3 regions of the Streptomyces sp. NPDC002690 genome follow, and region 3 is predicted to be linked to each of the others. Evidence: riboswitches for the same ligand, from Rfam matches in the RefSeq annotation. Region 3 holds a riboswitch; each other region holds the start of a gene.
The links. A riboswitch is a leader RNA that binds a small molecule or an ion and turns the genes downstream of it on or off. The one in region 3 is predicted to bind cyclic di-AMP.
Positions count from the first base shown of each region.

Region 1: linked by a shared signal. The riboswitch ahead of ACWD3D_RS13420 (transglycosylase family protein) and the one ahead of ACWD3D_RS14735 (NlpC/P60 family protein) in region 3 are both predicted to bind cyclic di-AMP.
Region 2: linked by a shared signal. The riboswitch ahead of ACWD3D_RS18640 (LysM peptidoglycan-binding domain-containing M23 family metallopeptidase) and the one ahead of ACWD3D_RS14735 (NlpC/P60 family protein) in region 3 are both predicted to bind cyclic di-AMP.

Region 1 covers NZ_JBSFVR010000081.1:10,781-20,719, reverse strand. The annotation lists gene ACWD3D_RS13430 (cytochrome P450 family protein) at 1-1,175, shown strand, start outside; gene ACWD3D_RS13425 (transglycosylase family protein) at 1,282-2,352, shown strand; cyclic di-AMP (ydaO/yuaA leader) riboswitch at 2,643-2,823, shown strand; gene ACWD3D_RS13420 (transglycosylase family protein) at 2,827-3,543, shown strand; gene eno (phosphopyruvate hydratase) at 3,898-5,184, shown strand; gene ACWD3D_RS13410 (FtsB family cell division protein) at 5,286-5,777, shown strand; gene ACWD3D_RS13405 (DUF501 domain-containing protein) at 5,944-6,489, shown strand; partial or broken gene ACWD3D_RS13400 (Ppx/GppA phosphatase family protein) at 6,486-7,235, shown strand; partial or broken gene ACWD3D_RS13395 (DUF6243 family protein) at 7,310-7,414, opposite strand; gene ACWD3D_RS13390 (hypothetical protein) at 7,875-8,078, shown strand; gene ACWD3D_RS13385 (molybdopterin-dependent oxidoreductase) at 8,075-8,818, shown strand; gene ACWD3D_RS13380 (cytochrome b/b6 domain-containing protein) at 8,802-9,437, shown strand; gene ACWD3D_RS13375 (sensor histidine kinase) at 9,434-9,939, shown strand, end outside.
Region 2 covers NZ_JBSFVR010000137.1:7,000-16,938, reverse strand. The annotation lists gene dxs (1-deoxy-D-xylulose-5-phosphate synthase) at 1-591, shown strand, start outside; gene ACWD3D_RS18665 (aspartate aminotransferase family protein) at 588-2,033, shown strand; gene ACWD3D_RS18660 (helix-turn-helix domain-containing protein) at 2,105-2,713, shown strand; gene ACWD3D_RS18655 (DUF6126 family protein) at 2,787-2,972, shown strand; gene ACWD3D_RS18650 (hypothetical protein) at 3,018-3,416, shown strand; gene ACWD3D_RS18645 (tyrosine-protein phosphatase) at 3,446-4,255, opposite strand; cyclic di-AMP (ydaO/yuaA leader) riboswitch at 4,685-4,841, shown strand; gene ACWD3D_RS18640 (LysM peptidoglycan-binding domain-containing M23 family metallopeptidase) at 4,845-5,738, shown strand; gene ACWD3D_RS18635 (SGNH/GDSL hydrolase family protein) at 5,920-6,744, shown strand; gene ACWD3D_RS18630 (STM4011 family radical SAM protein) at 6,778-7,671, opposite strand; gene ACWD3D_RS18625 (STM4012 family radical SAM protein) at 7,679-9,076, opposite strand; gene ACWD3D_RS18620 (STM4013/SEN3800 family hydrolase) at 9,084-9,890, opposite strand.
Region 3 covers NZ_JBSFVR010000094.1:993-10,931, forward strand. The annotation lists gene pcrA (DNA helicase PcrA) at 1-1,625, opposite strand, end outside; cyclic di-AMP (ydaO/yuaA leader) riboswitch at 1,876-2,029, shown strand; gene ACWD3D_RS14735 (NlpC/P60 family protein) at 2,028-3,179, shown strand; gene ACWD3D_RS14740 (hypothetical protein) at 3,249-3,980, opposite strand; gene ACWD3D_RS14745 (hypothetical protein) at 4,077-4,430, opposite strand; gene ACWD3D_RS14750 (NlpC/P60 family protein) at 4,982-6,067, shown strand; gene ACWD3D_RS14755 (LuxR C-terminal-related transcriptional regulator) at 6,113-6,811, opposite strand; gene ACWD3D_RS14760 (PspC domain-containing protein) at 6,808-8,103, opposite strand; gene ACWD3D_RS14765 (PspC domain-containing protein) at 8,225-9,724, shown strand; gene ACWD3D_RS14770 (hypothetical protein) at 9,711-9,939, shown strand, end outside; gene ACWD3D_RS14775 (DoxX family protein) at 9,881-9,939, opposite strand, start outside.

The DNA of each region.
Region 1 (9,939 bases), on a different contig from region 3:
GCACCACGCTGCCCAGTGGGGTCGAAGCCTGGCTGGTCACCCGGTACGCCGACGCCCGCCACGCCCTCGCCGACAACCGGCTCTCCAAGAACCCGGTCCACCACGCCGGGTCGGCGCACGCCAAGGGGAAGACGGGGATTCCGGGGGAGCGCAAGGCCGAGCTGATGACCCATCTGCTCAACATCGATCCGCCCGACCACACCCGGTTGCGCCGGCTCGTGTCCAAGGCGTTCACCCCGCGCCGGGTCGCGGAGTTCGCGCCCCGCGTGCAACAACTGACGGACCGGCTCATCGACCGGTTCGTGACCGAGGGCAAGGCCGACCTCATCCACGAGTTCGCGTTCCCGCTCCCCATCTACGCCATCTGCGACCTGCTCGGAGTGCCCGAGGAGGACCAGGACGACTTCCGGGACTGGGCGGGCATGATGATCCGCCACGGCGGCGGGCCGCGCGGCGGAGTGGCGCGCTCGGTGAAGCGGATGCGCGCCTACCTCGCGGAACTGATCCACCGCAAGCGGGAGAATCCGGGCGACGACCTGATCTCCGAACTCATCCGCACCAGCGACCACGGCGAGCACCTCACGGAGAACGAGGCCGCCGCGATGGCCTTCATCCTGCTGTTCGCCGGCTTCGAGACGACCGTCAACCTCATCGGCAACGGCACCCACTCCCTGCTCCACCACCCCGAGGAGCGCGCCCGCCTCGAAGCGTCCCTCGCGGCGGGGGAGGAGGAGCTGCTCGCCACCGGCATCGAGGAGCTGCTCCGCTTCGACGGCCCGGTGGAGCTGGCCACCTGGCGGTACGCCACCGAACCGCTGACCCTCGGCGGCGAGGAGATCGCGGCCGGCGATCCCGTGCTCGTGGTGCTCGCGGCGGCCGACCGCGACCCCGCGCGCTTCGAGGACCCCGACACGCTCGACCTCGCCCGGCGTGACAATCAGCACCTCGGCTACGGCCACGGCATCCACTACTGCGTGGGTGCGCCGCTCGCCCGGCTGGAAGGAAGGACCGCTCTCGCCACCTTGTTGAGGCGTCTTCCTGACCTGCGTCTTGCGGGAGAAACGGCCGATTTGCGGTGGCGTGGAGGGCTCATCATGCGTGGACTGCGCACCCTTCCGGTGGAGTTCACACCGGGACCGGCGCTCGGTGAAAGTGACGCTCCGTCAACACTGTGATGTTCACGTGATCTGCGAGGCATCGACTTGTGACACACGTTCGAGTCCCGCTAGGTTCACGGTTCGACGCATCAGTTCACCCGTCAGTCACACGGAAGGCACTCCCATGGGCTCCGCGAACGGCAGACACCGCCGCCCTCGCCAGGCACCCGCCATCGTCGTCGCAGCCGGCGTGACAGGCTCCGCCCTCGCGATTCCGCTCCTCGCCGCAGGCAGCGCCGGCGCGGCGGACGCGAACACCTGGGACAAGGTCGCCGAATGCGAGAGCGGCGGCACCTGGAGCGCGGACTTCGGCAACGGTTACTACGGCGGACTGCAGTTCTCCCAGGAGACCTGGTCCGCCTACGGCGGTACGGACTACGCGCAGCGCGCGGACCTCGCCAGCCGCACCCAGCAGATAGCCGTGGCGGAGAAGGTGCTCGACGCCAAGGGCCCGCAGGCGTGGCCCGGGTGCGCGGTGATCTCCGGGCTGGCGCCCGCGGGCAGCCTCATCGGCGTCGACCCCGGCTCCACGTCCGCCACGGACGCGGGCGCCTCGGCCGGCACGATCCCGGACGCGGACGGCGCACCCGTCTCCACCGGCACCACGGACCCGACCGACACCTCGGGCTCGACCGGTGCCTCGGACTCCGACGGCACCACCGGGAGCAGCGCCACGCCGAGCCCCGACGCCTCCGCGACCCCCGCGCCCTCCGGCTCGGCCACCCCGGGCGCCACCACGCCCGGCAAGAGCGGCGCGAAGAGCGGGGCGACGGACGCGGCGACCGGTGACACCGCGACGGGCGGCAAGCACCGCGGGACGCCCGACCCGGACGAGGCCGCAGCCGACGCCTCGCGCGACACCGGCCGGCACGCCTCGCGCGGGGACAGCGACGCGCGCGACGACACGGCCCTCGCGACGGACGGGACGTACACGGTCCAGTCCGGCGACAACCTCTGGGCGATCGCCGACGCGCAGCACCTCTCCGACGGCTGGACCGAGCTCTACCAGGCCAACGAGAGCGTGATCGGATCGAACCCCGACCTGATCCTGCCCGGCCAGGAGCTCGACCTGAGCACGGCCGCCGCCCCTGCGGCGACCGACTCCGCTCCGGCCGCGACGGACACCGCGTCCGGCACCGCTTCCGACACGCCGGAGACCACTCCCGACACGGCGGAGACTGCTCCCGCCAACTGATCCAATTCGGGAAAACGCCCCAAAAAGAGGGGTAGTTAAGGGGCCTATGTCCACTTTTGCGAAAGTGAGACATGGGTCTCTTCGCTGTTCCGGCGTGTCGCGGTCGCGGGGGTTCGCGAATGTCCGCTTTGACCTGCGGAAACGGTTATTCAGGCGTGGCCAGTAAGGTCTGATTGTCTGATATGTCCATCATTGAATGTGGGGGTTGCCTCTGTTTACGGTCAGAACCGCTCGCACCGCGGGCCCCGTCGACCGTCACGCCGAATCCTGCCGTCGGTCGAAGGGAACAGACGCGTAAAGCGCCGTAGGCAGGAGCGGGGGACCCAGGTAAGCCGCCGGTATCGGACGGCCCGTCGGAAACGACGGGAGGCCGGGACCGGCTAGGGGTTAAGCCACACGCAAGGACGTGTGGCCGGGCACTCATTGGCCCGAACCCGACAGCTCACCTCGTAGGCGTCGGTGAGGAGACGTTCCATGCTGCTGTCCAGCAACGGTAAGCACCGCCGCTCGTCCAAGGCCGTCCGTGTGGCCACGCTCGCCGGCGTCGCCGGTGCCGCCATCGCCCTCCCGCTGATGGGCGCCACCAACGCTTCCGCCGCCTCCGTCGCCACCTGGGACGCCGTCGCCCAGTGCGAGTCCGGTGGCAACTGGTCCATCAACACCGGCAACGGCTACTACGGCGGTCTGCAGTTCTCGCAGTCCAGCTGGGCCGCCGCCGGCGGTACGAAGTACGCCCCCCGCGCCGACCTGGCGACCAAGGAGCAGCAGATCGCCACCGCCGAGGTGCTGCTCGACCTGCAGGGCCCGGGCGCCTGGTCCTGCGCCGGCGCCGGCAACCTCACCAACGACGGTGTGGACCCGGGCGTCGACACGGGCTCCTCCGCGAGCACCGGCTCGACCGCGACCGACGACAGCGCCTCCACGGCGACGCCGGACCGCTCCACCGACTCGCAGACCGCCTCCCGCAGCGAGGAGCGCCCCGCCGCGAAGTCCGAGACCGTCACCACGCCGACCGGCGACAAGGTGGAGAAGGGCGACGGCGAGTACAAGGTCGTCACCGGCGACACCCTCAGCACCATCGCCGAGAAGCAGGGCGTCAAGGGCGGCTGGCAGAAGCTGTTCAAGCTGAACCACGACATCGTCGAGGACGCCGACCTCATCTTCCCGGGTCAGCAGCTCCACCTGAAGTAGTCACGAACCACTCCTCCCCGGAAGCGGGGTGTCCGGCGGCACCCCTTTCCCACTCCCTGGCCCGGCGCGCACTCCCCCCGCGCGCCGGGCCAGGGCCCTTTCCGGGCCGGGTGCGCGCGTACGTCCCGTGAGCGGCGTACAGGTGAAGAAGAGGAGAGAGGGCGGGCCGCCACCCCGGCCGTACCGCGGACTGCCGACCTCCGTATGGCCGGACGTTATGTTCCGTACGGAAACAATGTGTAGGCTCGCCGTGTCACTGGACGGACGGTCGGCTGGCCGATGTCCTGTGTCCGGTTAGGCTCTAGTCGCAAGGCTCAAGAGCCCCGCACAGTCAGCGTCACATCCCAGAAGGAGATGCTCGTGCCGTCCATCGACGTCGTCGTAGCCCGGGAAATCCTCGACTCGCGGGGTAACCCCACGGTCGAGGTCGAAGTTGGTCTCGACGACGGCAGCACGGGCCGTGCTGCCGTTCCGTCCGGCGCCTCCACCGGCGCGTTCGAGGCCGTCGAGCTTCGCGACGGCGACCCCAAGCGTTACCTCGGCAAGGGCGTGGAGAAGGCCGTCCTCGCCGTCATCGAGCAGATCGGCCCGGAGCTCGTCGGCTACGACGCCACCGAGCAGCGCCTGATCGACCAGGCGATGTGCGACCTGGACGCCACGGAGAACAAGGGCTCGCTCGGCGCCAACGCCATCCTCGGCGTCTCGCTCGCCGTGGCCCACGCCGCCTCCGAGGCCGCCGATCTCCCGCTCTTCCGCTACCTCGGCGGCCCGAACGCGCACCTGCTGCCCGTTCCGATGATGAACATCCTGAACGGTGGGTCGCACGCCGACTCCAACGTCGACATCCAGGAGTTCATGATCGCCCCGATCGGCGCGGAGTCCTTCTCCGAGGCCCTTCGCTGGGGTGCCGAGACGTACCACACGCTGAAGAAGGTCCTGAAGACCAAGGGCCTCTCCACCGGTCTCGGCGACGAGGGCGGCTTCGCCCCGAACCTGGAGTCCAACCGCGCCGCCCTCGACCTCATCGTCGAGGCCATCAAGGAGGCCGGTTTCGTCCCCGGCCGCGACATCGCGCTCGCGCTCGACGTCGCCGCGTCCGAGTTCTACAAGGACGGCAAGTACGAGTTCGAGGGCAAGTCCCGCTCGGCCGCCGAGATGACCGAGTACTACGAGGAGCTCGTCTCCGCGTACCCGCTGGTCTCCATCGAGGACCCGCTGTACGAGGACGACTGGGCCGGCTGGAAGGTCATCACCGACAAGCTCGGCACCAAGGTGCAGATCGTCGGCGACGACCTCTTCGTCACCAACCCCGAGCGCCTCGCCCGTGGCATCGAGGAGGGCTCGGCCAACGCCCTGCTCGTCAAGGTCAACCAGATCGGCTCGCTGACCGAGACCCTGGACGCCGTCGAGCTCGCGCAGCGCAACGGCTTCAAGTGCATGATGTCCCACCGTTCCGGTGAGACCGAGGACGTCACCATCGCCGACCTCGCCGTCGCCGTGAACTGCGGTCAGATCAAGACCGGCGCCCCGGCCCGCTCGGACCGCGTCGCCAAGTACAACCAGCTGCTGCGCATCGAGGAGATCCTCGACGACGCCGCGGTGTACGCCGGCCGCTCGGCGTTCCCCCGCTTCAAGGGCTGATCCGCGGCCCGCGAGGGCCCGCTCCACCAGCCTCCGTCCGTCCCCGCACTCGGTCCCGTACCGTGTGCGGGGACGGACGTGCGTGACGGGGAGGCATGAACATGGCCGTGAAGGACCGCGACCGGTTCTCCACCGCGACCAGGCTGCGGCTGCTCGGCGAGCAGACGGCGGCCCGCGTCTACCGCTCCCAGAACCGCCGCCAGGCCCACCGGTCCCGGCTCACCGGCCGCGCCGCGTTCCTGGCGCTGATCGTCTGCACCCTGATCGTGGCGTTGGCGTACCCGATGCGCCAGTACGTCTCCCAGCGCGAGGAGATCGCCGACCAGGAGCGGACCCTCCAGGACGCCGGGAAGCGCGCCGAGGAGCTGCGGGACGAGAAGGCCCGCCTCCAGGACGACGCGTACATCCGCCGCCTCGCCCGCGAACACCTCCACTACGTCCTCCCCGGCGAGACCGGCTACACCGTGGTCGATCCCGACGCGGCGGACGACAGCCGGGGCGAACCCGGCGCCAGCGGCCGGCCCTGGCACTCCAACCTCTGGGACGGCGTGGACAGCGCGGACGGCTCCGGCAGCGACTCCGACGGCGACTGAGCCACGCCCCCGCCCGGCCAGGCACACTGGTCCGAGCAGAAACGCGTTCCGGCGCACCGCACCGCAGCGCGATCGGATCGCACCGCACCGCACCGCAATCGGATCGCACCGCAATCGGATCGCACCGCACTCAAGAGCAGCACCTTCGAGCAGAACCAAGGCAGGCATGGACACCGCCCCTCCGCAGACCGAATCCACTCCGCCCACCGACGCGGACATCGCCGCGTTCGAGCAGCAGCTCGGACGGCCGCCGCGCGGGCTGCGCGCCATCGCGCACCGCTGCCCCTGCGGCAACCCGGACGTGGTGGAGACCCAGCCCCGTCTGGAGGACGGCACGCCGTTCCCGACGACGTTCTACCTGACGTGCCCGCGCGCCGCGTCCGCGATCGGCACGCTGGAGGCGAACGGCGTCATGAAGGAGATGACCGAGCGCCTGGGCACCGACCCGGAGCTCGCCGCCTCCTACCGCGCGGCCCACGAGGACTACCTCGCGCGCCGCGACGCCATCGAGGTCCTGGAGGGCTTCCCGAGCGCCGGCGGCATGCCGGACCGGGTGAAGTGCCTGCACGTCCTCGTCGGCCACTCGCTGGCCGCCGGACCCGGCGTGAACCCGCTCGGCGACGAGGCCATCGCCATGCTGCCCGAGTGGTGGGCCAAGGGCCCCTGCGTCACGCCCTGCACGCCCGAGAAGACGGCCGGAGAGACCGCGTGACCACGACCCGGGTGGCGGCCATCGACTGCGGCACCAACTCCATCCGGCTGCTCGTCGCCGACATCGACCCCGCCACCGGTGGCTTCACCGAGCTGGACCGCCGGATGCGGATCGTCCGCCTCGGCCAGGGCGTCGACCGCACCGGCCGCCTCGCGCCCGAAGCGCTGGAGCGTACGTTCGCCGCCTGCCGCGAGTACGCCGGGGCCATCGAGGAGCTCGGCGCCCAGAAGATCCGCTTCGTCGCCACTTCCGCCTCCCGCGACGCCGAGAACAGCGCCGACTTCGTCCGGGGCGTCCACGAGATCCTCGGCGTCGAACCCGAGGTGATCACCGGCGACCAGGAGGCCCAGCTCTCCTTCGACGGCGCCACCAAGGAACTCCACGGCAACAGCGGCCACGGCTTCGCCGCCCCGTACCTCGTGGTCGACATCGGCGGTGGCTCCACCGAGTTCGTCCTCGGCGACGACACGGTCCGCGCGGCCCGCTCGGTCGACATCGGCTGCGTCCGCATGACGGAGCGCCACCTCGTCCAGGACGGCGCGAAGATCGACCCGCCGACCGAGGCCCGGATCGACGCGATCCGCGCCGACATCGACGCGGCCCTCGACCTCGCCGCCGAGACCGTCCCGCTCACCGGGGCCACCACCCTCGTCGGCCTCGCCGGCACGGTCACCACGATCGCCGCCATCGCGCTCGACCTCAAGGAGTACGACTCCGAGGCCATCCACCACTCCCGGATCTCCCTCGCCCTCCGGGCGGTGTCGTCGTCCGCCTGCGTGGCGCCCTCGGCCGCGGCTGCCTTCTCGCGCATCTTGCGCACCAGCTCCGCCTTCTGGTCGGCGGCGCCCTGGCGGTCGAGGTTGCGGTGCGGACCGTTGTTCTGGCGCTCGGTGCGGGACTGCCGCTTGCGCTGGCCGCCGCCCATGCCCACGGGGTTGTTGATGTTCTTGCTCATGCGGGTTCTCCCGGAATGACGTGAAGTGATCTACGGATGCATCGGTGGGGGACGGGCGCGGCGCGTCGAGGGACGTCAGCGGGGGCCCGTCACGCTCTCACTCGTACATCAGATTCTGGAAGAACATGCCTACGACGTTACCCGGTCCCGTAGGCCCGGTGCGCCAGGCGTTTCGCGGGCCCGCCGCCCGCACCCGCCCCCGTCCGGTCCGCCGCCGCAGCCGTGCCGGCCGGGCGGCCCGTACCCTCTGCCGTGTACCACGGGCGTGGTACGCGGGCGGGCGTCCACCGTGGCGGTGGTAGCCCGACTCCGTCCCTGGGGATGACCGCCGGAGGACGGTTCGCGGGGAGACTGTTCCTGCCGGACGGCAGACGTCGGGGGACACGACGGCACGCGTCCGGGACGCGTGCGGACGGAAAGGGAGCGGCGGATGAAGAAGTGGGTACGGCCACTGGTCGGAACGGTCCTGCTCATCGTGGGTGTGGTGTGGTCGCTCCAGGGCTCCGGCGCCATCGACAACAGTAAGGTGATGTCCGGCGAATCGCAGTGGCTGGTCATCGGTCTGGTCGTGGCCGTCGCCGGGCTGACGCTCCTGGTCAGCGGTCTCCGGAAGCTGCGGGCCGGCAGCCGATGACCGGGGGCGGCGCGGGCGGACCGGCCCGGGGAAAGGGCGAGGAGCGGCCCGTCGGACGGCGGATCATCCTCGGCGCTCTGGGGCTCGGCGCCCTGGGCGTGGCCGGGGGCGCGACCATTCAGCGCGGGCTCGACAACACGCTCGCCTCGGTGGCGAGCAAGGACCCCACCGGTCTCTTCTCGGTGTTGCCCGGCGCCGGCGGCTTCCGCTTCTACTCCGTCGCCGACAAGGTGCCGCACCGCTCCGCCGACGACTACCGGCTGACCGTGGACGGCCTGGTGGACCGCCCCGCCTCGTACACGCTGGCCGAACTGACGGCCATGCCGAGCACCCGCCTGGTGCGGGACGTGCAGTGCGTCACCGGTTGGCGCGTGCCCAAGACGGCCTTCACCGGGGTCACGCTCTCCCACCTGCTCGACGTCTGCGGAGTGCGGCCGGAAGCGAGCGCGGTGCGGTTCACCTGCTTCGACGGGGTCTACACCGAGAGCCTCACCCTGGACCAGGCGCGCCGCGACGACATGCTGGTCTCCTACCGGATGCGGGACGAGCCGCTGACCGCCGCCCACGGCGGGCCGGTGCGCCTGTACGCCGCCCCGATGTACTTCTACAAGTCGGCCAAGTGGCTGTCCGGCATCACCGTCACCGACCGCGTCCAGCCCGGTTACTGGGAGCGGTACGGCTACGACGTGGACGGCTGGGTCGGCGAGTCGAACGGACGGGACGATGAACCCACCAGCTGAACGACCGGACCTGATACGGCGGTTCACCACCGCCGAACGCTGGATCCACCGGTGCACGGCCGCACTGGTGGGAACCGCACTCGTCACCGCAGCCCTCCTCTACCTGCCGACGCTGGCCGAACTCGTCGGACGGCGGCGGCTGCTGGTGACCGTGCACCAGTGGGCGGGCATCGCCATGCCCGTACCGCTCCTGGCGGGCCTGGTCTCGCGCGCGTTCCGCGCCGACCTGAGCCGCCTCAACCGGTTCGGCCCGCACGACCGCGGGTGGGTGCGGGCGGGCCTGCGCAAGCGGCCCCGTACGGCAGGAAAGTTCAACGCCGGGCAGAAGCTGTACGCGAACGTCCTCGCCGGAGCCCTGCTCGTCATGATCGGTACCGGGCTCCTCATGTGGTTCACCGGCCTCGCACCCCTCCTGTGGCGCACCGGAGCGACCTTCGTCCACGACTGGCTGGCCCTTCTCGTCGCCGCCCTGATCCTCGGCCACATTCGGATGGCCGTCCGTGACGCGCAGGCCCGCCGCGGGCTGCGCACCGGGGAGGTCCCACGGGACTGGGCCCGGGCACACCACCCGCTGTGGGAGGAGGAGAACCCGGCCCCCGCAGCCGCCCGGGAGACATGAGAACGCACCGGGCACCCGTCACAGGCATCCGATCGGCGGTGAGGAACCTCGCCGACCGTCCGGCCCGGCACCCGTTCGCCGTGGACGCCGTGGCCGCGGTCTGCTGCGTACTCATCACCGGACCGGTCATGATGCTGACGTCGCAGCAGGGGCAGGCCGCCCTCCGCCCGGCCGGAGCGGTATCCGCACTCTGCAGCCTGCTGGTGCTGGGCGCCCATCGGTGGCCGCGCGCGACGGTGTGGGCCACGGCGGCGACCAGCGTGCTGCTCCTCGCCCTCGTCCCCGACATGCCGCCCCCGCCCGCACCGGCGGTCGCCGCACTCTTCCTGCTCGCGGCCCGGACCGACCGCCGCACCGCCGTGCGCACCAGCGCGGCGGTGGGCGTCGCGATGACCGCCGCCGCGTTCGTCGTACGCCCACAGCTCTCGGCCGTGGAGTCCAACCTCGCCCTTCTCGCCTGGACCCAACTGCCCACGGCGGTCGGGGACGCGGTACGCAGCCG
Region 2 (9,939 bases), on a different contig from region 3:
CCCAAGGAATCCGTGGGGGAGACCGTCCCGGCCGTGGGACGCGTGGGCTCCATGGACGTACTGCTCCGGGGCGAGCGCCCCGACGTGCTGCTGGTGGCGGTCGGGGTGATGGCCCCGGTCTGCCTGGGCGCCGCGGACCTGCTGAAGGGCGCGGGCATCGGCTGCACCGTCATCGACCCGCGCTGGGTCCGGCCGCTCGACGAGGAGCTCGCACCTCTCGCCGCCGGGCACCGGCTGGTCGCCGTCGTCGAGGACAACTGCCGTACCGGAGGCGTCGGCTGGGCGGTCGGGCAGGCGCTGCGGGACGCGGGAGTGGACGTCACCCTGCGGACCTTCGGGATTCCCGAGGAGTTCCTCGCCCACGCCAAACGCGGCGAGCTGCTCGCCGACGTCGGACTGACCCCGGTGGAGATCGCGGGCAGCATCGGCGCGGCACTCGCGGGACGGCCCGAGGATCCGGAGCGCCGTACGGACGAGGAGACGGCGGGACCTCGGGCGGTACCGCGACACGTACCGGTCGCCGGCAACGGCACCGGACCGGGACGAGGACGACTTGCGCGCGGAGAGACGAAGGAGACGAGCGGGGAATGAAGGACGACAGGGCGGCCGGCGCCGCGCACACCGACAGCGCCGCGCACACCGACAGCGCCGGCAAGGGCTTTGATCTCGCGACGCTGCTCGCCGAGCGCGGCGCCGAACGCTACGAACTGCACGCGCGCCACCTCAACCACCAGCTGCCGCGCATGCTGCACACCATCGGCTTCGACAAGGTCTACGAACGGGCCGAGGGTGCCTACTTCTGGGACGCGGACGGCGACGACTACCTCGACATGCTCGCCGGGTTCGGCGTGATGGGACTCGGCCGGCACCACCCGGTCGTCCGCAAGGCACTCCACGACGTGCTCGACGCCTCCCTCGCCGACCTCACCCGCTTCGACTGCCAGCCGCTGCCCGGCCTGCTCGCCGAGAAGCTCCTCACCCACAGCCCCCACCTCGACCGGGTCTTCTTCGGCAACAGCGGTACCGAGGCCGTCGAGACGGCGCTCAAGTTCGCCCGGTACGCCACCGGGAAACCGCGCGTCCTCTACTGCACCCACGCCTTCCACGGCCTCACCACCGGCTCGCTCTCGGTCAACGGCGAGGACGGCTTCCGCGACGGCTTCGCCCCGCTGCTCCCGGACACCGCCATCGGCCTCGGCGACCTCGACGCGCTGCGCCGCGAACTCAAGCGCGGCGACGTGGCGGCACTGGTCGTCGAGCCCATCCAGGGCAAGGGCGTGCACGCGGCGCCGCCCGGCTTTCTGCGCGAGGCCCAGGAACTCCTGCACCGGCACAAGGCGCTGCTGATCGCGGACGAGGTGCAGACGGGCCTCGGCCGGACCGGCGACTTCTACGCGTACCAGCACGAGGCGGGTGTCGAGCCGGACCTGGTCTGCGTCGCCAAGGCGCTCTCCGGCGGCTATGTGCCGGTCGGAGCCACCCTCGGGAAGGACTGGATCTTCAAGAAGGTCTACTCCTCCATGGACCGGGTGCTCGTCCACTCGGCGAGCTTCGGCTCGAACGCCCAGGCCATGGCTGCCGGGCTCGCGGTCCTCTCGGTGATGGAGGACGAGGAGACCGTCGCCAACGCCCGGCGCACCGGAGACCTGCTGCGGACACGGCTCGCCGCGCTGGTCGACCGGTACGAGCTGTTGCACGAGGTGCGCGGGCGCGGGCTGATGATCGGCATCGAGTTCGGACGGCCGTCGTCGATCAAGCTGCGCGGCCGGTGGACGATGCTCCAGGCCGCCCGCAAGGGACTCTTCGCGCAGATGGTTGTCGTACCGTTGTTGCAGAAGCACCGGATTCTCACCCAGGTGTCCGGGGATCATCTCGAAGTGATCAAGCTGATCCCCCCGCTGGTCATCGGTGAGCCCGAGGTCGACCGGTTCGTGACGGCCTTCGAGTCGGTGATGGACGAGGCCCACGGTGGGGGCGGCCTGATGTGGGACTTCGGCCGCACCTTGGTGAAGCAGGCGGTCGCCAACCGCTGACCCGTCTCCGACAGTTTTGCCTCTGAGGCAAGAAATTTGCCTCAGAGGAAAGTCGGTGGCGCAATGGAGGTATGAATCCTCCTGACGGAGGGGTGGCCGACGACCTCCCCGGCGTCGCTCCCCGCCTGCGCGAACTGCGCCGGAGCCGAGGCCTCACCCTGGAGGCCGCCGCGCAGCGCGCGGGACTCTCCCCGGCCCATCTCTCCCGGCTCGAAACGGGAAACCGCCAGCCCTCGCTGCCCGTACTTCTCGGCCTCGCCCGGATCTACGGTACGACCGTCTCCGAACTCCTCGGCGAGATCCCCCCGGAACGCGACGCGATCGTACGCGGTGGCCGGTTCGACGGCCCCGAGGCGGACGGCTGGATGTACCGCCGGGCCGGCGGTCCGGGCCGCGCCATGCAGGCGCTGCGCGTCCGCGTCCCGTACGGCGCCCAGGGCGACCTGGTGCGCGTCCACCCGGGGGAGGAGTGGCTGTACGTCCTCGAAGGGCGGCTGCGGCTCTCCCTCGGCGAAACCGCTCACGAGCTCGGGCCCGGCGACAGCGCCCACTTCGACTCGCTCACCCCGCACCGGATCGCCGCCGCCGGGCCGGAGGGCGCCGAGCTGATCTTCGTACACACCCTGTTGCAGAGCCCCGCCGCCGAGCTGTGCCTCGGCGACGGGACCCGTCGGCGCTGACCGCGCCCGGCACCCGGTGCCGCGCCCATTCCTCGTGCACCCGGCCCCGGGAGCACGTCAAGAGAGGACCGTCATGTCCGATTCGGAGCACTACGACCCGCTGACCCCCCGGCAGACCGGCGTCAACGCCCCCCGGGACACCCAGGAGCGGAAGATGCCGCGCGGGATGGTCATCCGGCTCATCGCCTACCTGGTCGCCGGGCACGTCATCGCCGCGTTCCTCTACATCCTGTTCGCCGTCGCGGGCGGCAACCAGTAGAGAATCCCGGGGACCGCCGGCACCGGCCTCCGTACAGTGGCCCGCATGGCGACGATCCTGCGGCACCCCCGGCCCGGAGCCACATGGGACTGGTGGGCGGTCGATGCGGCCGGCTTCCTCGTGCAGTTCAGCCACGGACCGGCCCCCGAACACCTGCTGGCGCACCTGGACCGGGTCGACGCGGCAGCGGCGTGGGCGGAAGGGAACCGCCCGGTGTGGTTCGGCCGCGACTCCTTGCCGCTGCACGCCTTCGGCTGCGTCGGCGAACTGCCGACCTACACCCGGTGCGGCGTCCCGGACTCCCCGATGCGGCTGGCCGACGCGCCTGCGGTCGTTGCCGAAGTCGCGGTCCTGGTCGAACTGGAACGAGCGGTCGGGAACACCTGGACGATCCACCTCGAAGAGGGGTGGGTCCGGGCGGCCCGACCGGGATCGCCCGGCTGACCGGAGCGCCCGCGACGTGATCGTGCGGCCTACGCTTCGTCCAGCAGCCGCTCGCGCAGCCGCTCCCGGGTCTCCCCGGAGAGTCCCAGCCCCTCGGCGAAGTAGCGCTCCGTGGTGCCCCAGTTCTCCTCGATCGTGGCGAAGGCCGCGTCCAGGTAGTCGATGTGCGCTCCGAAGAGCGGGTTGAGCAGGCTCATCACCTCGGTGGAGACCACGGGGTCCGCGCTGTCGCCGCGCCTCAGCCGGTACCGGCGGTGGGCGTCGTTGGACTTGAGGTAGTCCACCGCGATGGCCTCGCGCTCCACTCCGACCGCGAGCAGCGTCACCGCCATCGTCAGGCCCGCCCGGTCCTTGCCCGCGGCGCAGTGCATCAGCGCCGGCACGCTGTCCTCCGCCAGGGCGTGCAGTACCCGGCTGTGCTCGGCCGTACGGTCGGTGATGATCGAGCGGTACGAGGCGAGCATGCGTTCCGTGCCCTTGCCCTCGGCGAGCAGCGAACGCAGCTGGGCGATGTCGCCTTCGCGCACCAGCCGCCAGAAGCCCGCCCCGTCCGCCGGGTCGGAGAGCGGGATGCGGACGTTGCGCACGCCCGGAAGCTCGATGTCGAAGCCGTCGAGCTTCTGGTCGGCGGAGTTACGGAAGTCGAAGACCGTGTGCAGGCCGAGCCGGCCGAGGAAGACGGCGTCCTCGGCGGTGGCGGCGGCGAGGTGACCGCTGCGGAAGAGCCTCCCGTGCCGGACCCGTCGTCCGTCGGAGGTGGGCAGCCCGCCCACGTCCCGGAAATTACGGACCCCGCTCAGCTCGGGTTCGGCCGGCGAGAACTGCGGCACCTGCGTCACAGCGGCTCCTCGGTGCGTCTGCGCGCCGGCGCTGCTCGCCGACGTCGGCTCGTCGCGACCCTACGACATCGCTCCCCGGCGCCCGAGTACCGGCGGCCGGCCCCCCGGAGGCTGAAGATCCGTCATGAGTGACGTGCGCGACATGTCCGTATTGTATGGATTTCACGCAACATCGTCCGTTTATGGGGGAGATGGCGGGTGATCTCGTGAGCGGGATCATATCCGTGACCGTGCGTGGCCGAGAGGCCGGGCGGCAGTCCGTCCGTCGCGCGGAATGCCAAGATCCGTAATCCACGGAGGGTGACCGGAAAAGGAGGCCGAAATCGGCTCCCGGAATCCGTTCCGCTTGCGATGGCTTGTTCCGTCCGGCCCGGCTCGATTACGTTCGCCATCACTCCGGACGGACCGCCTAATCCTGCCGCCGCCCGGAATTCGCACTCACTGATGCGTGGCAGGAGCGGGGGACCCAGGTAAGCCGCCGACCGGAGTTGTTCCGGACGGCTCGGGGTGAAGTCGCGTTCAACGCGACCGGGCATCTCCAGCCCGAACCCGACAGCTCACCTCGTAGGCGCCGGAGAGGAATTCCCCCATGCCCATCCCGGGTAAGCACCGTCGTAAGAAGTCCGGCCCGATCGCTCGCGGCATCCTCGCCGTCGGAGCCGGCGGCGCCGTCGTCGCCCTGCCGCTCCTCGGAGCCACGGGTGCCCACGCCGCCGAGCAGTCGGCGCCCGCCGCCCAGTCCGCCCCGGCCGCCCAGCAGTCCGCCAAGACCTACAAGGTCGTCTCCGGCGACTACCTGGCGAAGATCGCCGCCCAGCACAAGATCAAGGGTGGCTGGGAGAAGCTCTACCAGGACAACCGCGAGGTCGTCGGCGACAACCCGAGCCTGATCCTCCCGGGCATGAAGCTGACCCTCGGCGCCCAGGCGTCCGGCTCGGCCTCCACCGCGTCCTCCGCCAAGGCCGAGGCCCCGAAGGCCGAGACGAAGACGGCGGCCAAGACCGAGACGAAGGCCGCCCCGGCGACCACGACGGAGTCCGCCGCGACCACCACCAAGGCCGCCGACAGCGACAGCACCGGCTGGACCACCCCGGTGGCCAACGCGACCGTCACCACGCAGTACCACGCCTCCGGCTCCATGTGGTCCAGCGGCTACCACACCGGCTCCGACTTCAGCGCCGCCACCGGCACCGTCGTCCGCGCCGTCGGCCCCGGCACCGTCGTCTCCGCCGGCTACGACGGCGCGTACGGCAACGAGGTCATCATCAAGCACGCCGACGGCATGTACTCCCAGTACGCGCACCAGTCGCAGCTGATGGTCTCGGTCGGCCAGACCGTCACCGGCGGCCAGCAGATCGGCCTCTCGGGTGCCACCGGCAACGTCACCGGCCCGCACCTCCACTTCGAGATCCGCACCACCCCGAGCTACGGCTCGGACGTGGACCCGATCGCCTACCTGCGACTCCACGGCGTCTCCATCTGAGACTCCTCCCCTTGACGAATCGTCACGATCCGTAAGGGCTTGGAGGGGCGGTGCGCGCAAGCGTGCCGCCCCTCTATTTATTCCGGCTTTACCAAAAACTGACCGGGTGGTCTATCTCACCCCACGTCAACCCCTTCTTACGGTCGCGTAGGTCACATGAAAAGGGGCAAGATATGTGGTCGTGGCAGACGATTCGAGAATCCAGAAGACAGACATCATCGGGTCGTACGCGGCGATCGGCGACAGTTTCACCGAGGGAGTCGGAGACCCCGGACCGGACGGGTCCTATGTCGGCTGGGCGGACCGTTTCGCGGTTCTCCTCGCGGACCAGCTTCCCGCCCTCGACGAGGCGACAGGCCCTGATTCCGTGCACGGGGAATTCCGGTACGCCAATCTCGCGGTACGCGGACGACTTCTCGACCAGATAGTCGAGGAGCAGGTACCCCGCGCCAAGGAGCTCGCGCCGGACCTGGTGAGCTTCTGCGCCGGCGGCAACGACATCATCCGGCCCGGCACCGACCCGGACGACCTGGCCGAGCGCTTCGAGCGCGCGGTCGCCGACCTCACCAACGCGGTCGGCACCGTCATGGTGACCACCGGATTCGACACCCGCGGGGTCCCGGTGCTCCGCCACATGCGCGGCAAGATCGCCACCTACAACGTCCACCTGCGGGCCATCGCGGACCGCTACCACTGCCCGGTGCTCGACCTCTGGTCCCTGCGTTCGATCCAGGACCGCCGGGCCTGGGACAACGACCGGCTCCACCTCTCACCCGAGGGGCACACCCGGGTGGCACTGCGGGCCGCACAGGTCCTAGGTCTGGAGACGCCGGCCGACCCCGACCAGCCGTGGCCCCCGCAGGCCCAGCGGAACACCTTCGAGGTGCGACGCGACAACATCCAGTGGGCGCGCGAGTACCTCGTCCCGTGGATCGGCCGCAGGCTGCGCGGCGAGTCCTCCGGCGACGAGGTCGCCGCGAAGCGCCCGGACCTGCTGCCGCTCTGAGCCGCGCATCCGGCCGCCGCGAGGCGCCGGGCGTTACACCAGGGGAAGCCGGAGACGTGACGGGCCCGCCGCGGCGGGCCCGGCCGGCGCCGCCGGAATCCGCTCCAGGACACCCCCGGCGAACACGTCGTACAACGGCAGCGACTCCAGGTGCACGTACCCGATGTGGCAGTCGCAGACCGCCAGCGGGCAGGCCCTCGGGCCGAGCGCCCGGCGGTAACTCCCGTCGTAGAGACTGCCCAGCTCCTCCTTGACGAAATGGCACCGGCGCACGGTGCCGTCCCCGTCCACCGAGATCACCGACTCCCCGGTCCGGCACGGCAGCCCCGCCGAGCGGTGCGGATGCCGGCTGTACGGGAACAGCGGGTCGAGCGCCGTCCAGCGCTCCGCCTCCGCGTCCGTGTACGTACGCCCCTCGGCGGCGTTCACCCACAGGTACACCCGCTCCGGCAGGTCCGCCCGCAGTCTCCGCGCCTCGGGGAGGTGCTCCTCGAAACCGACGACGCCCACGCTGTACCGCACCCCCGCCGCGGTCAGCTCCCGGCACTTGCCGAGGAACCGGTCGTACGGGGTCTGGCCGGGGTGGTACGTGCACCAGAGCGCCAGCCGCTCCGGGTCCGCCCCGGACAGCCAGCCCGTCCTGCCGCTGAGGTTCGTCTGGATCGCGACCCGAGCCACCTGCGGCAGGTGGGACAGCTCGACCAGCGCTCGCCGGTACCAGGACCGCACCAGCCCCTCGCCCCACGGGGTGAAGAGCACCGAGAGACGGTCCCCGGTCTGTGCGGCGACCCACGCCGTGAAGCGTTCGAGCGCCTCCCGGTCCGCCATGAGCTGTTCCCGGCTGTCCCGCCTCTTGGCGAACGGGCAGTACGGGCAGTCGTAGTCGCAGGAGGCGAGCGGGCCGCGGTAGAGGATCGTCAGGTCCATGGGCCGCTCACCTCGCCTCGTACGCGGCCATCGCGGCGCGCACGGCGGGCGAGAAGAGCGCGGGGCCGAGCGCGTCGGAGTGGGCGAGTCCTTCCGGGGACAGCCGCAGGAGGTCATGGCTGCCGTTGCCGCCGTCCAGCCAGCCGAGCTCCGCGAAGCGGGCCAGTTCCACGGGGAAGTCGTCCACGGGGTCGCTGCCGAACCGCCGCCGGTACTCGGCGCGCGGCAGCCCGGCGGCCTGGAGCAGTGACTGCAGGAGATGGCGGCGTTTGGGCTCGTCGCCGTCGATGGGCCGACCGACCTCCGCCCGGGAGAAGTCCTCGGTGGTGGTGAAGCGGTCGATGATGCTCCGGATTTCCGGCATGCCGACGGCGTAGTCGAAGGAGTAGTGCAGCGACGAGGTGTACGAGCGGGCGCCGCAGCCCAGGCCGACCATGCCGTCCGTCTGGCAGGCGTAGTCGTCGGGGCCCTCGTGGGGCGCGTCGGCGCGGCGGAACATCCGCATCGAGACCTGTTCGTACCCGTGGGCCAGGAGGTGGTCGCGGCCGGCGCGGTAGAGGTGGAGCCGCTGGGCGTCCCAGGCGGTGTCCGCCGCCGCCCGGGCCTCGGGGCCGCTGCCTTCGGCGAGGCGGCCGAGGCCGGTCAGGGGGCGCACGTACAGCGGGTAGAGGTACAGCTCCTCGGGGTGCCAGGCCAGGGCGGCATCCAGCGAGGCCAGCCACGACCGTGCGGTCTGCCCGTCGATGCCGTAGATCAGGTCGATGTTGAGGACCGGTATCCGGGTCTCGCGGATGCGGCCGAGCGCAGCTTCGACGTCGGCCCGGCGCTGCGGGCGCACCGCCGCCCTGGCCTCGCCGTCGACGAAGCTCTGCACACCGATGCTGACGCGGGTGGTGCCCCGGTCGGCGAGCACGGCGAGCCGGTCGGCGGTCGCCGTGGACGGGGAGGTCTCCACGGACAGCGGCACCGCGCGCAGATCGGCGCCCATCCTCTTCTCCGCGATGTCGCAGAGCCGGTCCAGCTCGCCCGCGGTCAGGAAGGTGGGCGTACCGCCGCCGAACGCGGCGGCGGCGAACCGTACCGGTCCGTGGTCACCCAGCGCGTCCCGTACGGCGGTCGCCTGCCGGTCGAGCGCGTCGAGGTAGCGGGTGGTCAGCTCGTCGGGGGCGCCGATCCGGGTGAAGAGGTTGCAGAAGCCGCAGCGGACCTCGCAGAACGGTATGTGGGCGTAGAGCTGGAGAGCGTCCTTGCACTCGCCGGCCCACAGCTCGCGCAGTGCGGGGCGGTCGCCGAGTTTCTCGTAGGCCGTCTTGTGGGGGTAGGCGTAGACATAGCTCTGGTACGGCCGCTCGGTGGCACCGGTGGCGGGTGTTGCGGCCGGGGCGGTGGGGACAGCGGTGGTCATGGTCGGGTCAGGCCCCCGGTTCGAGGAAGAAGTGGGCGTACGGAACCGTCCAGACGGCCTCGTGGCCGAGCCGGTGACCGGTGTACCCGTCGTCGCCGTAGGCGGTGCCGTGGTCGGAACAGACGATGGCGAAGCAGCGGCGCCGACTGCTCGCCGCCGCGAAGAGCCTGCCGATGTGCCGGTCCACGTACTCCAGCGCCGCCGCGTGGGTCGCGCGCGAGTCACCTGCCTCGGCGGTGGCGCCGGGCAGATGGAACCAGTTCGGCTGATGGAGCGCCGAGACGTTGACGAAGAGGAAGAGCCGCTGATCGGCCGGGAGCGCCGCCACGACCTCCTCGGCACGGGCGACCTGCGCCTCGAAGGAGGTCGGCGAGGACACGCCGAACTCCGGCTCCCAGTGGCTCTCCGCGAAGAGGCCGGGCAGCACCGACCCCAGAGGCGGCTGCCGGTTGAAGAAGCCGACGCCACCGACGCACACGGTGCGGTAGCCGGCCTCTTCCAGACCGCGCGGCAGGTCGGGGGAGTCGTACACGAAGGTGCGGCCGGCCGTCGTCTCGCTGCCGCCGAAGCGCGCGGCGAAGAGCCGGGGGTGGGGTCCGGGTGTGGCGGGGGTGGGCAGGAATCCGGCGAAGATCGCCTGGTGGGAGGCGTACGTGAAGCTGCCGGGCGCGTGCCGCTTCTCCCAGACACCGCCGGGGAGATGCCGGGCGAGATTCGGCAGGCGGCCCGCCGCCGCGAGTTCGACGGCGACGTCGTGACGGAGGGTGTCGAGCGTGACGAGCAGCAGATCGTGACTGCCGACGACGGCGTTCATGTCGGGTACGCCGCCGTCCCTGGTGTCGAAGGGGACGGTGCCGACGGGT
Region 3 (9,939 bases):
GACTCCACGACGGTGCGCAGCTCCTCCATCAGCGTGTTGAACCGCTTCACGGCGTTGGTGGAGCGGGCCGCCATGCCGTACGCCTCGTCGACGCGGCGCAGCGCCTGCGCGAAGGAGATCTTCTCGCGCTGCGAGAGGGCGTCGATCATCGCCTCGGCGCGGTCGCCGATGCCGCGCTTGGGCACGTTGAGGATGCGGCGCAGCGGGACGGAGTCCTCGGGGTTGGCGAGCACCCGGAGGTAGGCCAGGATGTCCCGGACCTCCTTGCGCTCGTAGAAGCGGACGCCGCCGACGACCTTGTAGGGCAGGCCGACGCGGATGAAGATCTCTTCAAAGACGCGGGACTGGGCGTTGGTGCGGTAGAAGACCGCGACGTCGCCGGCCTTGGCGTCGCCGGCGTCGGTGAGCCGGTCGATCTCGTCGGCGACGAACTGCGCCTCGTCGTGCTCGGTGTCGGCGACGTACCCGGCGATGCGGGTGCCGGTTCCGGCGTTGGTCCAGAGGTTCTTGGGGCGGCGGCTCTCGTTGCGCTCGATGACGGCGTTGGCCGCCGAGAGGATCGTCTGCGTGGAACGGTAGTTCTGCTCCAGCAGGATCGTGGTGGCGTCCGGGTAGTCCTCCTCGAACTGGAGGATGTTGCGGATCGTCGCACCGCGGAAGGCGTAGATCGACTGGTCCGCGTCACCGACGACGCAGAGCTCGCCGGGGGCGTCGTGCTCGCCGGCAGGTCCGACCAGCTCACGCACCAGGGTGTACTGGGCGTGGTTGGTGTCCTGGTATTCGTCGACCAGGACGTGCCGGAAGCGGCGGCGGTAGTGCTCGGCGACGTCGGGGAACGCCTGGAGCAGGTGGACCGTCGTCATGATGATGTCGTCGAAGTCGAGGGCGTTGGCCTCGCGCAGCCGCGCCTGGTAGAGCGCGTACGCCTGGGCGAGGGTCTTCTCGAAGCCGTCGGCGGCCTGCCCGGCGAAGGTCTCCTCGTCGATGAGTTCGTTCTTGAGGTTGGAGACCTTGGCGGTGAAGGACTTCGGCGGGTAGCGCTTGGGGTCGAGGTCGAGGTCACGGCAGACCAGGGCCATCAGCCGCTTGGAGTCGGCCGCGTCGTAGATCGAGAACGACGAGGTGAAGCCGAGCCGCTTCGACTCGCGGCGCAGGATGCGCACGCACGCGCTGTGGAAGGTCATGACCCACATGGCGTTGGCGCGGGGGCCGACGAGCTGCTCGACCCGCTCCTTCATCTCGCCGGCGGCCTTGTTGGTGAAGGTGATCGCCAGGATCTGCCCGGGGTGCACGCCGCGCTCGGCGAGCAGGTGGGCGATGCGGTGGGTGAGCACCCGGGTCTTGCCGGAGCCGGCGCCCGCGACGATGAGCAGCGGGGACCCGGCGTGCACGACGGCTGCGCGCTGTTCGGTGTTGAGGCCGTCGAGCAGCGCCGCGGAGTCGATGACCGGGCGCGGGGCGCCGTCGCGGTAGTACCCGTCCCTGGGCGGCGGGGGCGCGTCGAAGAGCCCTTCGAAGAGGCCCTCGGGCTCCTCCTCGGGCGCGTGGTCCTCGGGGGGCGGCGGGGGCCCCTCCTCCACGGGCTGGAGGCCGGTCAGGTAACTGTCGTCAAAGAGGCTGCTCATCGCTTGTCGAGTTTAGATGCCCCGACGGACACTCCGGGCGGCCTTGACGGAGTCTCCACGTCCGCCGTCACCGGGTGTCAAGGGCCGTACGCGGCGCGCTAGGGAAGGCCCCCTCGCGGCCAAGGTCACGAAAATGTATCGGGCATATCGCACATCGCCCTTCCCAGCCGCCCCGCCGCTTGGTTACCGTGCTCAGCCGGGCGACCCGTATCCCCTGACAGGCGAACCGCGCCACACGGACGCCCCCGCCGAATCCGGCCCGCCCACGCTGTCCGGAACCGGGGACCCACACGCATCACCGGGGTGAATCGGGCCCGTACTCCGTTCATTCGGTACAGGCCCGTAGGGCAGCCTTCCGCGCCCGAACCCGACAGCTAACCCGGTAGGCGGTCCAGGAAGGAGATGCCGGTCTTGGCATCACATCGCAAGCCGCGCGCCCCGATGCGCGTGACGTCGCCGGCTGTGGGGTTCACCACGGTCGCGCTGGCCTCGGTGACGCTGCTCTCCACGCAGAGCGCGACGGCCGCCCCCTCGGCGCCCAAGCCGAGCATCGAGGACGTACGGAGGAAGGTCGACGACCTCTACCGTCAGGCGGGTTCCGCGACCCAGGAGTACAACCGGGCCAAGGACGCCTCGGCCGAACAGCAGGACAAGGTGGACGCCCTGCTGGAGGAGGCGGCCCAGCGGGCGGAGAAGGTCAACGAGGCCCGTCGCGCCCTCGGCAACTACGCGGCGGCCCAGTACCGGACCGGCGGTCTGGCGTCCTCGATGACGTTCTTCCTGGCGGACGACCCGCAGTCGTACTTCGACCAGGACCAGCTGATGAAGCGCCGCAGCGGGCAGCAGGAGAAGGCAGTCTCCGACTTCCGCACCCAGCAGCTGGCGGCTGCCGAGAAGCGCACCGAGGCCACCAAGAGCCTGGAAGCGCTGACGGAGTCGCAGGAGGATCTGCGCACCAGCAAGCAGACCGTGCAGAACAAGCTGGCCGAGGCGCGCACGCTGCTGTCGAAGCTGACCGCCGAGGAGAAGGCGCGCCTCGCGGAGCTGGAGCGGAAGAAGGAAGCCGAAGCCAAGAAGAAGGCGGAGAAACTCGCCGCCGAGCAGGCCGCCACGGCGAAGGCGGCGGCCGACAAGGCGGCTGCGGACGCCGCCGCCTCGGGCTCGACGGCCTCGGACACGTCCACCGGCTCGACCACGTCCGCGTCCACCAAGGGCGCCCAGGCTCTGGCGTTCGCCGAGTCCCAGATCGGCAAGCCCTACGTGTGGGGAGCCACCGGCCCCGCGTCGTACGACTGCTCCGGTCTGACCCAGGCGGCCTGGCGGGAGGCGGGCGTGGACCTGCCGCGTACCACCTGGGACCAGGTCAACGTGGGTACGCGGGTCGCGACCGCCGACCTCCAGCCGGGAGACCTGATCTTCTTCTACGACGACATCAGCCACGTGGGCATCTACAAGGGCGACGGGATGATGGTCCACGCGCCGAAGCCGGGTGCGTACGTCCGCGAGGAGTCGATCTACTACATGCCGATCTACGGCAGCGTCCGGCCGGGCTGACCGGGGGCGTCTTCCGCCCCGCCGCACCGTCCGGCCCGCGCCTACGGGGCGCCAGGGCCGGAGCGGTGGCTACGAGCACTCCCAGTAGAAGCGCCCTTCGCGGTGGTCGGGGCTGACGAAGGCGAAGCCGTAGCCGTAACCGAAGTTGAGGAAGTACGGGTCGTCCCCGTCTTCGTCGGGGGCGTCGCTCAGCTGGAAGAGGAACTGCCAGGGGGCTTCGACCTGCGCCCAGGCGTTCGGGTAGCGGGCGGTGCCGCCGAGGTAGTCGCGCAGGTCGTCGTCGGGCTGTGCGACTGCGGGGCCTTCACGGCGCGTGCCGCGCTCGGAGCCGGCCCGCTCGTGGGTGGGCCGGTCCGCCTCCGGTTCCACCGGACACGGATGGACGCGCCACTCGACGGGGGTTCTCGACCCGTCGGGCCCGCAGCGCCAGAGCGTCCGGCCGTGCGTTCCGGGCGGCCCGATCACGGCGGAGGAGGGTACGCGGCCGTCGGGCTGGACCAGGAGGACGCCGTCTCCGTCCTCCGGCCCCAGGCCGCCCATGATCATGTCCTCCTCGCCGAGGAAGAGGTACGCCAGGCGGAGTTCTTCGCCGGGGACAGGGAACTGGCCGACGAACACCAGGGGTACCCCGGAGTGCGGGTCCAACGGCCAGGCGGGTTCGGAGAGCCAGACCGGATCGCCGCCGAACTTCGCCACCGGATCGGTGACCGGCTCCTCGGCCGCTTCGAGGACGATCCTCAGGCGCGGCAGGAAGGCGGCGTCGTACGGCCCGTCCGCGCTCCCCGTGGGTCGTATGGGCATGCCGGGCACCCTACGGGCCCGTACCGACATGCCGTCCCGGACCGGTCGGCCGGCGGCGACGGGCGCACGGCGGGGCCGCCGCCCGCCCGGGCCGGATCAGGTCCAGAGGGTGGCGATGAAGATGTTGACGAGGGTCAGTCCGCCCACGGCGGCGAAGGCGCCCTTGGAGACCTTCTCCTCGTCGCGCTTGAGGTAGACGAGGGCCAGGATCACCACGAGGATCAGCAGCTTGACGCCGATCTTGACGTTGTTGACCGGGTTGTCGTCGGCCTGGTGGAAGCCGACGAGGGCGATGCCGGTGACGAGCATGGTGAGCGCGCCGTGCAGCATCGCGGGCGAGAACCGGGCGGTGTTGGTACCCATCGCCTTCATCTGTGTCAGGAAGCCGCCCAGCAGGGAGGCGATACCGATGATGTGCAGGGCGACGAAGACATGGATGAGTACAGACATGTCGGCAGCCTAGCGACGGCCGTATCACCCCTCGACGGTCAGGTGGGGCTTACTCGTCGCTCGATGGCCTTGGCAGCCTGTTCCCGAAGCTGCCCGAATATGACCGGGTCACCCTCCACCATCACGGTCACACTCCGAAGGCGAAACGTCACCAGAGGTCAATTCCGATCATGACGCCTTCTGGGCCTGCCCCGGGGTTAGCGTCCCTCCCAGGGCGTGTCGTCAAAGGTGCCGTCGTCCGGCCGGAGGCCGGGCCGGGCGGCGTCCGGTGCGTGCGATCGCAAGGCGGCGGATCGTCCTCGTACTGGGCGTACGAGGACGATTCCGACAACGCGGCGAGCGTGCGTGCCGGGCGTCGCCCGGCAGATGGCATTTTGACGACACGCCCTGGGTGACCGGCCCGCCTTGCCACCCCCTGACGGGTGGCACCGGTCACCTGGCCGAACGATCCCGGTGGCGCCCGCCCTCCCCCATGTGGCGCGCGCCGCCGGGGTCCGCCGGGCCCCGCCGGTACCCCCGGGCGGGCAGCCGACAGGAAGGATGCAGCCCTCGTGGCCGCGCACCGGAAATCAGCTCACCGCAAGCCCAAGCAGCGCCTCTTCACCGGCTCTGCTGCCCGCTCCGCCGCCGCGCTGGCACTCGCCGGGGCGGCCACCGCGACCGCCGCGACCGGATCCGCCCAGGCGGAGCCCCGGCTCACCGCGACCCAGGTCAAGGCCAAGGTGGACCAGCTCTACCGGGACGCCGAGGCCGCCACCGAGCGGTACAACGGGGCCAAGGAGAAGGCCGACGACGCCGCACGGTCCGTGGAGGCGCTGCGCGACGAGGCCGCCCGCCGCACGGATCTCCTCAACGAGTCGCGGCATGCACTCGGTTCGCTCGCCGCCGCGCAGTACCGCTCGGGAGGACTGGATCCCGCGCTCCAGCTGCTGCTCACCTCCGACCCCGACCAGTACCTGGAGCGCTCCTCGTACGTCGAGATGGCGGGCGACCGCCAGGCCGGGGCCATCAGCGGCATCCGGCGCCAGATCACCGGGATCGACCAGGTCCGGGCCCGCGCGGAGGACGAGTCCGCCGTGCTCGCCGCCCGCGAGGCCGAACTCGCGCGGCACAAGAAGAAGATCACCAGCAGCCTGGCCGACGCCCGCGAGCTGCTGCACACCCTCACCGCCGCCGAACGCGCCGCCTACGCGGACTCGACCGGCGCCACCGGCGCCACCGGGAGCACCGGGAGCACCGGGTCCACGGACGCCACGAGCAGCACCCCCGGTCCGGTCGCGGCCCCGGACTCCCGCGCCGCCCAGGCCGTCGCCTTCGCCTACGGGGCGCTCGGCAAGCCGTACGTCTGGGGCGCCACGGGCCCGTCCGCGTACGACTGTTCCGGCCTCACCCAGGCCGCCTGGCGGGCGGCGGGCGTCTCGCTGCCCCGCACCACCTACACCCAGATCAACGCCGGGCAGCGGATCTCCCGGTCCCAGCTCGCCCCCGGCGACCTGGTGTTCTTCTACTCCGGGATCAGCCATGTCGGCCTCTACATCGGCGACGGCAAGATGATCCACGCCCCGCGCCCGGGAGCACCGATCCGGATCGCCCCGATCGACGAGATGCCGTTCGCGGGGGCGACCCGGGTGGCGTGACGGCCCACGCCACCCGGACGAAGGGAAAGTGACGAGCGGGAGGCGTCAGACCAGGCGGCGGGCGGTCGCCCAGCGGGTCAGTTCGTGACGGTTCGACAGCTGGAGCTTGCGGAGCACCGCCGAGACGTGCGACTCCACCGTCTTCACCGAGATGAAGAGCTGCTTGGCGATCTCCTTGTACGCGTATCCCCGGGCGATCAGCCGCAGCACCTCGCGCTCGCGCTGGGTGAGCCGGTCGAGGTCCTCGTCGACCGGCGGGGCTTCGGTGGAGGCGAAGGCGTCCAGGACGAACCCCGCCAGGCGGGGCGAGAAGACCGCGTCGCCCTCCTGGACCCGGAAGACGGAGTCGACCAGGTCGGCGCCGGTGATCGTCTTGGTGACGTAGCCCCGGGCGCCGCCCCGGATGACCCCGATGACGTCCTCGGCCGCGTCGGAGACGGAGAGCGCGAGGAAGCGGACCGGGTTCTCGGCGGCCGACATCATCGGCGCGCAGCGGCGCAGCACCTCGACCCCGCCGCCGCCGGGGAGGTGGACGTCGAGGAGGACGACCTCGGGGCGGGTCGCCGTGATGACGGTGACGGCCTGGTCGACGTCGGCGGCCTCGCCGACCACCTCGACGCCGGTCTCCTCGGTGCGGCCGATCTCGGCCTGGACGCCGGTGCGGAACATCCGGTGGTCGTCCACGAGGACGACCCGTACCCGGCGTTCCGGTCCCTGGGTCGTCGCTTCGGTGTTCTCGGTCATTCGCCCGCCCTCTCCATCTCCAGCTCGACTTCCGTGCCGCCGCCGGGCACCGACCTGAGCCGGGCCGTACCGCCGTTGCGCCGCATCCGGCCGACGATCGATTCTCGTACGCCCATGCGGTCCTCGGGGACCGCATCCAGGTCGAACCCGGGCCCCCGGTCGCGTACGGAGACGAAGACCGTCCGGCCCTCGACCTCCGCGTAGACCTGGACCGCGCCGCCCTCGCCACCGTACTTGGCGGCGTTCACCATCGCTTCGCGCGCGGCCTGGAGCTGGGCGGTGATCTTCTCGTCCAGCGGGCAGTCGCCGACCACGACGACCTCCAGCGGGACGCCGTGCTTGTCCTCGACCTCGGCGGCGGCGCGTTTCACGGCGTCGGCGAGGGTGGTGGGTTCGTCGTCGGCGTCCTTGCCGGTGCCACCGGGGTCGTACAGCCAGTTCCGCAGTTCGCGTTCCTGGGCGCGGGCCAGCCTGCGGACCTCTCCGGCGTCCTCGGCGTTGCGCTGGATCAGGGTGAGGGTGTGCAGCACCGAGTCGTGGACGTGGGCCGCGACCTCGGCGCGTTCCTGGGCGCGGATGCGCATCAGGCGTTCCTCGGAGAGGTCCTGGGTCATCCGTACGAGATAGGGGCCGGCGAGCAGTGCGATGCCGGTGAGGACCGCGATGGCGGCGGTGAGGACGTTGCCGAACTGTGCGGCCGAGCCGCGTACCACCAGGAACGCGGCGAGCCCGAGGCCGACGAGCGCGACCCCGGCGAGCCCGCGCGCGAGGTGCAGCATGCTCCGGCGGCGGCCCACCTCCATCCACTGGGCGCGGCGGGCGTTGTCGGCCTGCCGCCAGACCAGCACGGAGCCGGCGCCGATGAGGAGGATGGGCCAGATGTAGCGGTCGGCGCCGCTGCCCATGTTGACGTTGGCGAGGAAGATCAGGGCACCGACGAAGAGCGCGACGAGGGCGAAGACCTGTCCCTTGTCGGGCTTGCGGAGCCGGCGGCTCCCGTCCGGGGACGTCTCGAAGAGGGAGCGCGAGCCGTCGACGCCACCGACGCCGCCGACGCCGAGGGGCACCACGATCCAGAACACCGCGTAGAGCACCGCGCCGAGGCCGTCCGCGAGGAACAGCCCGAGGAAGACGAGGCGCACCCAGACGACCGGCAGCCCGAGGTGTCCGGCCAGCCCGCGCGCGACGCCGCCCAGCATGCGCCCCTCGGCGCTGCGGTACAGCTTGCGCACCGGTGGCTCCTCCGGGTCGGTGACCGGTGCACCGGCGGCTCGGGACGTGGCGGTTGGCATGGTCCGATCGTCACACGTCCGGGTGCGCCGGGGCATCAGGGCCGTCCCCTACTCCCAAATCAGGGAACGACCAGGGTCGGGATGGGTGCCCGGGGCCCCCTGGGGCCGTCACCATGGAGCCATGACCGCTTCCCCGTCCGCCGCGCCTCCCGGCGAGGCACCCCCCGGCGCCCCGAAGGGCGCACCGAAACCGCAGCTGAGGCGGAGCCCCCGGCAGAAGGTGGTGGCGGGGGTGTGCGGCGGTCTCGGCCGGTACTTCGACGTGGACCCGGTCATCTTCCGCGTGGTCCTCGGGGTCCTCGCCGTCGCGGGCGGCACGGGGCTGATCCTCTACGGCTTCGCGTGGCTGCTGCTCCCGGTGGACGGCGAGGAGGAGAACGAGTTCCGCAGGCTGCTCTCCGGCCGGGTGGAGGGTGCGTCGCTGGTGGCGCTGCTCCTCGCGCTGGTCGGCTGCGGGCTCTTCCTCTCGATGATCAACAACGGCGGGATCCTGACGTTCGCCGTGCTGCTGGTGCTGGCCGTCGCCGGGTTCTCGGTGTGGACGCGGCACGGCAGGCCGGCCGTGACGGACGAGCAGCCCGAGCGGGCCGACCAGGCCGACCGCGCCGAGCGGTCCGACGGGCCCGACGGATCCGGCCGGTCCGAACGGTCCGGCCGGGATTCAGCACCGTCGGCGCCCCGCGCCACCCCGGCCCCGCCGCCCTCCGGACGAGGCTCGGTGCCTCCCGAGGTCCAAGCGCCCCCGGCGCCGTCCGGGCCCTCGTGGTGGCGGGACCCGATCGTCAAGGACGGCACGACCGGGCCGGTGGGCGGGGGCTATCTCTGGGGCCCGGCGGACGCGGTGCCCCGCTCCGTGGACGAGGCGGCCGACGCCGACCGGGCACGTCACACGCATCCGAAACACGGGCCGCACCGCAAGCATCCGCCGCACACGCACGGGAAGTACGTGCCGCCCGTCGCCACCGATCCGCGGGAGAAGACGCACGGGCCGCACTCGATCGGCGGCCTGGTGCGGTTCCTGGCGATCGTCGCCGGGGTGGCGGCGGCCTGGCCGGGCTGGGGCGGGCGCCCGCTGGGCGAGAGCCTCCAGATCGGGGCCGTCGCGGCGCTCGCGGTCCTCGGGGTGGGGCTGCTGGTCGCTTCGTTCTTCGGGCGGACCGGTTTCGGGACGCTGGTGTTCGCGCTGCTCGTCGCGGGGGTGCTCGCGGCGTCGACCGTGCTGCCGAGGGACATCGGGACGACCTGGGCGCGGACCGAGTGGCGTCCCGTCACCGCCGCCGCCCTGGAGCCCTCGTACGACATCGGGGCAGGTACGGCCCGGCTCGACCTGTCCGGTCTGGACGTCCCGCTGGGGACCACCCTCGCCACCCGGGTGGAGGCGGGGGCGGGGCGCGTGGTGGTGGTCGTCCCGCAGGACGCGACGGTCCGGGTGCGGGCCGAGGTGGGGCTCGGGGACGTGACCCTGCCCGGCGATCCGGCCGGCCAGGACATCGACGTCGCCCCGGACCGGCGGACCACCCGTACACTCGCGCCCCCGAAGGGAGCGGACCTGGCCGGCACGATCGAGCTGCGCCTGGAAGTCGGTCTCGGACAGGTGGAGGTCACCCGTGCTGCTTCATGAGTTCCGGCCGGGCCGCGCGGTCCTCGGCCTGACCCTGCTGGCCCTGTCGGGCGGGTACGCGGCCGACTGGGCCGGGGCCTGGCAGGCTCCCTGGGTGTTCTTCGTCGCCGTGCTGGGCGGCGGGCTCTTCCTCGCCGCCCTGGCCACCCTGGCCGCCTACAGACTCCGGCGGCGGCGCGGCGGCAGGAGCCTGTCCAGCGAGAAGGGGCCCGACC